One region of the Kitasatospora kazusensis genome, then DNA from elsewhere that is predicted to be linked to it. Evidence: riboswitches for the same ligand, from Rfam matches in the RefSeq annotation. Region 1 holds a riboswitch; each other region holds the start of a gene.
What was found. Region 1 has a riboswitch for cobalamin ahead of cobN (cobaltochelatase subunit CobN). Riboswitches for the same ligand answer to the same signal wherever they lie in the genome.
Positions count from the first base shown of each region.

Region 2: linked by a shared signal. The riboswitch ahead of nicT (Nickel transporter NicT) and the one ahead of cobN (cobaltochelatase subunit CobN) in region 1 are both predicted to bind cobalamin.
Region 3: linked by a shared signal. The riboswitch ahead of ABD330_RS24265 (cobalamin biosynthesis protein) and the one ahead of cobN (cobaltochelatase subunit CobN) in region 1 are both predicted to bind cobalamin.

Region 1 covers NZ_BAAANT010000003.1:21,421-23,678, forward strand. The annotation lists gene cobN (cobaltochelatase subunit CobN) at 1-1,207, opposite strand, end outside; cobalamin riboswitch at 1,337-1,461, opposite strand; gene ABD330_RS03880 (cobalamin biosynthesis protein CobG) at 1,574-2,258, shown strand, end outside.
Region 2 covers NZ_BAAANT010000029.1:79,607-81,864, forward strand. The annotation lists gene ABD330_RS22540 (selina-4(15),7(11)-diene synthase) at 1-41, shown strand, start outside; gene ABD330_RS22545 (hypothetical protein) at 68-223, shown strand; gene ABD330_RS22550 (cytochrome P450) at 225-434, shown strand; cobalamin riboswitch at 667-880, shown strand; gene nicT (Nickel transporter NicT) at 939-2,075, shown strand; gene ABD330_RS22560 (helical backbone metal receptor) at 2,226-2,258, shown strand, end outside.
Region 3 covers NZ_BAAANT010000034.1:55,468-57,725, forward strand. The annotation lists gene ABD330_RS24260 (helix-turn-helix domain-containing protein) at 1-521, opposite strand, end outside; cobalamin riboswitch at 773-924, shown strand; gene ABD330_RS24265 (cobalamin biosynthesis protein) at 1,019-2,038, shown strand; gene ABD330_RS24270 (cobyric acid synthase) at 2,035-2,258, shown strand, end outside.

The DNA.
Region 1 (2,258 bases):
GGTCGTAGCCGCCGGCCGCGATCAGGGCGTGGATCAGGGCGTCGCCCTCGTGGCTGTCCTCGTCGATGACGTCCAGGCCCGGCAGGTCGTGGCCGAGGTCCATGCCCTCCTGGCGGAGGCGGGTGAGCAGGCGGATCGCGCTGGCCGGGGTGTCCAGGCCGACCGCGTTGCCGACCCGGGCGTGCTTGGTCGGGTACGCGGAGAGGACGAGCGCGAGGCGGCGCTCGGCGGCCGGGATGTGCCGCAGCCGGGCGTGCCGGACGGCGATGCCCGCGACGCGGGCGGAGCGCTCGGGGTCGGCGCGGTAGACGGTGAGGCCGTCCTCGTCCTGCTCCTTGAAGGAGAACGGGACGGTGATCAGGCGGCCGTCGAACTCCGGGACGGCGATCTGCGTCGCGGTGTCCAGCGGCGAGAGGCCGTCGTCGCTCGCCTCCCAGGCGGCGCGGGACCAGGTCAGGCAGAGTGCCTGGAGGATCGGGCGGTCGAGCGCGGCCAGCGCGCCCGCGTCCCAGGACTCCTCGTCGCCGCCGGCCGAGGCGTCGGCCGGGCGGGTGCCGCCGGCCGCGAGCACGGTGGTCAGGATCGCGTCGGCCCGGCCCAGCTCGGCGAGCAGCTCGTCGTCGGCGCCGCGCAGCGAGGAGCAGAACAGCGGGCGCGGGCGGGCGCCCTGGTCCTCGATGGCCTGGCAGAGCGTCTCCACGAAGGCGGTGTTGCCGCTCATGTGGTGGGCGCGGTAGTAGAGCACCGCGATGACCGGGCCGTCCGCGTTGCGCTCGGTGCGCTCCAGCGGGCCCCACTCGGGCGCGGAGGCGGGGGCGGCGAAGCCGTGGCCGGTCAGCAGCACGGTGTCGGAGAGGAAGGCGCCGAGCTCGGCCAGGTTGGCCGGGCCGCCGTGCGCGAGGTAGGCGTGTGCCTCGGCGGCGATGCCGGCCGGGACGGTGGACAGCTCCATCAGCTGGGCGTCCGGGGCCTGCTCACCCGTCAGCACGATCACCGGGCGGGGGCCGGCGAGCAGCGCGTCCAGGCCCTCCTGCCAGGCGCGGCGGCCGCCGAGCAGCCGGACCACGACCAGGTCGGTGCCCTCCAGCAGCGCGGGGAGCTCCTCGGCGGTGAGCCGGGCGGGGTTGCCGAGGCGGTAGTCGACCGGGCCCTGCGAGGCGCGGGCGCTCAGCAGGTCGGTGTCCGAGGTCGAGAGAAGAAGAATCATGCGAAGGCCCTCCAGGCCACGTCGGCGGGCATGGACAAGGGCAAGGGCGCACGGTGGCGCAGGCGCATGGGGCGCATGGGACGAGCCTTCCTTGGGGTCCGCGCCCCATGGGTGTCCCCCCGGCCGGCGGACGGGGAGGGGAGGACGGCAGGAGTTCCTGGCTCCCACGGCCGTTGAGCCGTGGTCACAGTGGCGGGACCGCACCGGGTTTGCACCGGTTTCCTCCCCTTTGCGCCGTCGCTGGCGTGGACAGGCCGCAGGGACTGTCCGGGAGCATCGTACGGGGTGCCCGAGACCGGCCGACAGGGTGCTGGCGGTTGGCCGGGTGTGATCCACAAGGCAGCGGCATCCCGGCGGATCGTGGGTATGCTCGCCGCCATGCCACCCACACCCGACGCCGCCCGGCCGGGCTCCGGCGCGCCCGACCGTGGGCGCGAGGACTCCTGCCCCGGGGCGCTTCGCCTACACACGGCCGACGACGGCGCACTGGCCCGGGTCCGGGTGCCGGGCGGACTTCTGACGGACCGTCAGGCCCTGGTGCTGGCCGACGCCGCGAGCGAGCTCGGCGACGGCGCACTGGAGACCACCTCGCGCGGCAACGTGCAACTGCGCGGGCTGCCTTCGGACTCCGGCCGGGAGCTCGGCACCCGGCTGCGTGCCGCCGGCCTGCTGCCCTCCGACTCGCACGAACGGGTCCGCAACATCGTCGCCTCCCCGTCGGCCGGGCTGGACGGCGCCGGGCACGCGGACGTCCAGGCCTGGACCCGCGAGCTGGACGCCCTGCTCTGCGCCTCCGAGCAGGCCGCCGGGCTCTCCGGCAAGTTCCTCTTCGCCCTCGACGACGGACGCGGCGACGTCGCGGCGCTCGACGCCGATGTGACATTGATCGCAGCCCCCGGCGGCGGCGCGCTGCTCCGGCTCGGCCGCGCCGCCACCGCCCGGCGGGTGCCCGCCGGGGCGGAGGTGCGGCACGCGCTGGCCGCCGCGCTGGAGTTCCTGGCCGCCGTCCGGGCCGGCGGTACGCCCGCCTGGCACCTGCGCGACCTGCCCG
Region 2 (2,258 bases), on a different contig from region 1:
CCCTCCCGGACCACGACCCCGCGGCACTGCGCTCCGCATAGCGCGCCACGGCGGAAGGGACGCCGCAGTGGCGCCTCTCCACTCCCTCCCCCGTGCTCCCAAGGGGCTCCCGCTCCTCGGCCACGCCCTGCCGCTGATGCGGGACCCGCTCTCGTTCGTCAAGTCGCTCCGCCGGAGCGGCGAGCTCGTCCGGGTCTCGGCCGGCGGCATGCAGATCCTCTGACATCCCGTTCGGCACGGGCAGCCGCCAGTGCATCGGCGACGCCTTCGCCCGCGCCGGGACGGCCATCACGCTCGCCACCGTCCTCCAGCGCCGGCGGCGGCGCCCGGTCCCGGGCCGCACCACCCGGGCCACACCACCCGGGCCGCGCTCGCGACGATGCCCCACCCGGACGGCCTCCCCGGTCGTCCTGGCCGTGCTGTGCCTGACCTGAGGACGGCCGGGCTGGATCGCCCTGGGCACGCTGTTCGCCGTCACCGGCCTCACCGTCCCGCCCGTCACCCGCTGGGCCGAGCGCGCACGGGCGGCCGGCCGGGAGCTGAACCTCCGACAGGGGGAGCGTGCGGCGCGGAAACCGGCCGCGCGCTCCCCCCGCACGCCCCTGAGCACGTGATCTACGACACCTGCGTAACTGTGCAGGCTTGTGGCCGGACCGGGCTGGGCCCTACGGTGTTCCCCGCCGTGGTGTTCGGGAAGACCGGTGCACTGTGCTTGCACAGGAGTCCGGAGCGGCCCTCGCCACTGTGATCGGGAAGTCTCCCCACCACCCCCGCCGGCGACGGCGGGCGGCCACTGGGCGCCTCTGCGCGCCTGGGAAGGCCGGGCGGGCGAGACATTCGACCCGTCAGCCAGGAGACCGGCCACGGCACCGCACGAAACCTCCCCCGGCCTTCGGCCGGGGGTGCCCCCATCGAGGTGCTGGAGAGGCTGCCCTGAGATGACCCTGCCCGAAAACACTGCGACACCGCCCGCGACCGCACCGCCGAAGCCGGGCGCCACGGCCGCCCCGCGCTGGCAGAGACGGGACTGGATACGCACCGGCGGGCTGATGTCGGTCATCCTGGCCATGCACGTGGTGGCGTTCACCGTGCTGATCACCATGGTCGCCCCGCACCACTACTCCGTCGGCAGCCAGGCCTTCGGCGTGGGCCTGGGCATCACCGCCTACACCCTGGGCATGCGGCACGCCTTCGACGCCGACCACATCGCCGCCATCGACAACACCACCCGCAAGCTGATGGCCGACGGCAAGCGCCCGATCTCGGTGGGCTTCTGGTTCGCCCTCGGCCACTCCAGCATCGTGGTCGTGCTGGCCGGACTCGTCGCCACCGGGGCCAAGGTGGTCGGCACCCTCACCAACGACGACTCCAGCGCCCACAAGCTCCTGGGCGTGGTCAGCACCAGCGTCTCCGGCGGTTTCCTCTACCTGATCGCGGCCCTCAACCTGGTCTCGCTGGCCGGGATCTACCGGGTGTTCAAGGCGATGCGGGCCGGGCAGTTCGACGAGCACGAGCTGGAGAAGCACCTGGACGGCCGCGGTTTCATGAACCGCATCCTGGGCCGCCTCACCAAGTCCATCACCCGCCCGGGCCAGATGTTCCCGATCGGCCTGCTCTTCGGCATCGGCTTCGACACCGCCACCGAGGTCACCCTGATGGTCATGGCCGGCAGCGGCGCCGCCGCCGGCCTGCCCTGGTACGCCATCCTGTGCCTGCCGCTGCTGTTCGCCTCCGGCATGAGCCTGTTCGACACCCTCGACGGCACCTTCATGAACTTCGCCTACAACTGGGCGTTCTCCAACCCGGCCCGCAAGGTGTACTACAACCTCACCATCACCGGCCTGTCCATCGCGGTGGCGTTCTTCATCGGCACCATCGAGCTGGTCGGCGTGCTGCACGAGCAGCTCGACCTGACCGACCCGGTCTCCGGCTGGATCTCCGGCATCGACCTGAACAACATCGGGTTCATCATCGTCGGCCTGTTCGTCGTCGTCTGGGCCTGCGCGCTCGGCTACTGGCGCTTCGCGAAGGTCGAGAACCGCTGGAGCGAGAAGGCCGCCCAGCAGGCCGGCTGACGGACCGCCACCACCACGCCGCGCGTCCGGCACGGCCGGGGCTCCGGGCGCGTCCCGGTACGGCGGCGCGGCGGCTACGGTGGTCCGGTGGACCGTACACATGAGCCCCCGCCCCGCCCGGAGATCCGCGAGGCGTACGACGACCTCGGGCTGCCGGTCCGGCTCGGCCCGGTACGCCGGATC
Region 3 (2,258 bases), on a different contig from region 1:
GGCACCAGGCGGGCGATCACCTTCAGCTGGGCCTGCCAGCGCCCGTCGACGCAGCGGCGCAGCCGTGCGTCGAGCTCCTCCTGACGGTTGGTGACGTGCAGCAGCGCGCGCAGGCCGAGGCCGAGGGCGTGCGCGAGCGCGTACGACTGCTCGGCGTCGCCGGTCCACTTGCCGGTCGTCTCGACCTTCTCGTACGCCGGGACGGAGATGCCGATCCTGCGGGCCGCCTGTTCGACGCCGAGTTCCCGGGCGACCCGGAAGTCCCGCAGGGTGGCGGGGCGGGCGCCCATCAGCTGGGCCGGCGGGCACCAGAGCGCGCGGGAGAGGGCGATGAACTCCTCCTCGGACGGGCGGATCTCGCCGCTCTCCCAGCCGATGACGTGCCCGGGCAGCAGGCGGACCCCGTGGGCGGCCATCCCCTCGGCGACCTGTTCCGGCGTCAGGCCGAGCCCCGCCCGGTGCGCCCGGGCGGCCGCCGGGGAGAAGGGCACGGGTGTGCTGCCGGGCTGTCTGCGTCGCATGTCAAGTGACCGTACGGGTGGCCCCGGCCCGTCCATACCCGCTGATTGCACGAAGCCCGGGTGGCGCCCCCCAACGGGCACTAGATGATCCTCCAAGGAGGTGGCGCCGAATCCGGGCCCTACTCGGAGGTAGTGACGGATCATCGACAGGCTGCCAGGCTACGCGGGTAGCACCCACCCCACCTCCCGTTCTGTCGGCACGTCAGCGGACACGGCGTGTGACCAAGCCCTCCGGAGACCTTGTTGACTCCCGGTCGAGCCCCGTGATGGGATCCTTCAGCCAAACGGAGGCATGCAGAGGAAGCCGGTGGGAATCCGGCGCGGTCCCGCCACTGTCACCGGGAGCACGCCCCAGGCGTGCCGGCCCGGAAGCCAGGAGACTCTCACCCCCCGGTACGTCGATCCAGGGCGCGGACCCTGAGTGAGGACACCCACGCCATGCAGGTTGCCCCGGTCGGGCCCCGAACCCCCCCTGTCTTCGTCGCGCCGTGCGCGCCTTGAGGCGCGGCTCCGCTCTCGCGCTCGGCACCGTGGCGGGCTATCTGGCCGACGCCCGCTTCGCCGACCCCCGGCGCGGTCATCCGGTGGCCGCCTTCGGGACCGCCGCAGACCGCCTGGAGCGCCGGATCTGGCGCGACCACCGGGGCACCGGCGCCCTGTTCACCACGGTCTGCGTGGGCACCGTCGCGGCCGGCGCACTGCTCGCCGACCGGGCGGCCGGCCGCTCCTGGGCCGGCCGGGCCGCGCTGGCCGCCGCCGCGACCTGGACGGTGCTCGGCGGCGCCTCGCTGACCCGGGAGGCGCGCACCATCGGCCGCGCGCTCCAGGCGGACGACCTGAACGCCGCCCGCGAGCGGCTGCCGCACCTGTGCGGGCGCGACCCGAGCTCCCTGGACGAGGCCCAGATCGCCCGCGCCGTGGTCGAGTCGGTCGCCGAGAACACCGCCGACGCCGTGGTGAACGCGCTCACCTGGGGCGCCGTCGCCGGCACCCCCGGGCTGCTCGCCTTCCGCGCCGTCAACACCCTGGACGCGATGGTCGGCCACCGCTCGGCGCGCCACCTCCGCTTCGGCTGGGCCTCGGCCCGCCTGGACGACCTGGCCGGCTGGCCCGGCGCCCGGCTCACCGCGCTGCTCACCGTCGCGGCGGCGCCGGAGCCGCGTACCGCCTGGCGGGTCTGGCGACGGGACGGCTCCGCGCATCCGAGCCCCAACGCGGGCCAGGCGGAGTCCGCGTTCGCCGGTGCCCTGGGCGTCCGGTTGGGCGGCACCCTGACGTACGGCGAGCAGGTCGAGCACCGGCCGGTGCTGGGCGCGGAGCTGCGGGCCGTCACGGTGGACGACATCGAGCGGGCCTGTGTGTTGTCCCGCCGGGTCGGCGCGCTGGCCCTTGCTGTGACGGTTGGTGCGAGGGTGCTGGGGCGGATGGGACGGGACGGCGCCGTACCTTCCGTCTCGCGCAGTTCCTCGCGCCCCCGGAGATTGCCCATGAGCGAGAAGAACGGGGTGCGGACATGAGTGGGGCACTGCTGGTCGCCGGGACGACCTCGGACGCGGGTAAGAGCGTGGTCACGGCGGGGATCTGCCGCTGGCTGGCCCGCCAAGGCGTGCGGGTCGCGCCGTTCAAGGCGCAGAACATGTCGCTGAACTCGTTCGTGACCGCCGACGGCGCCGAGATCGGCCGCGCGCAGGCCATGCAGGCGGCGGCGGCCCGGGTCGAGCCGGAGGCGGCGATGAA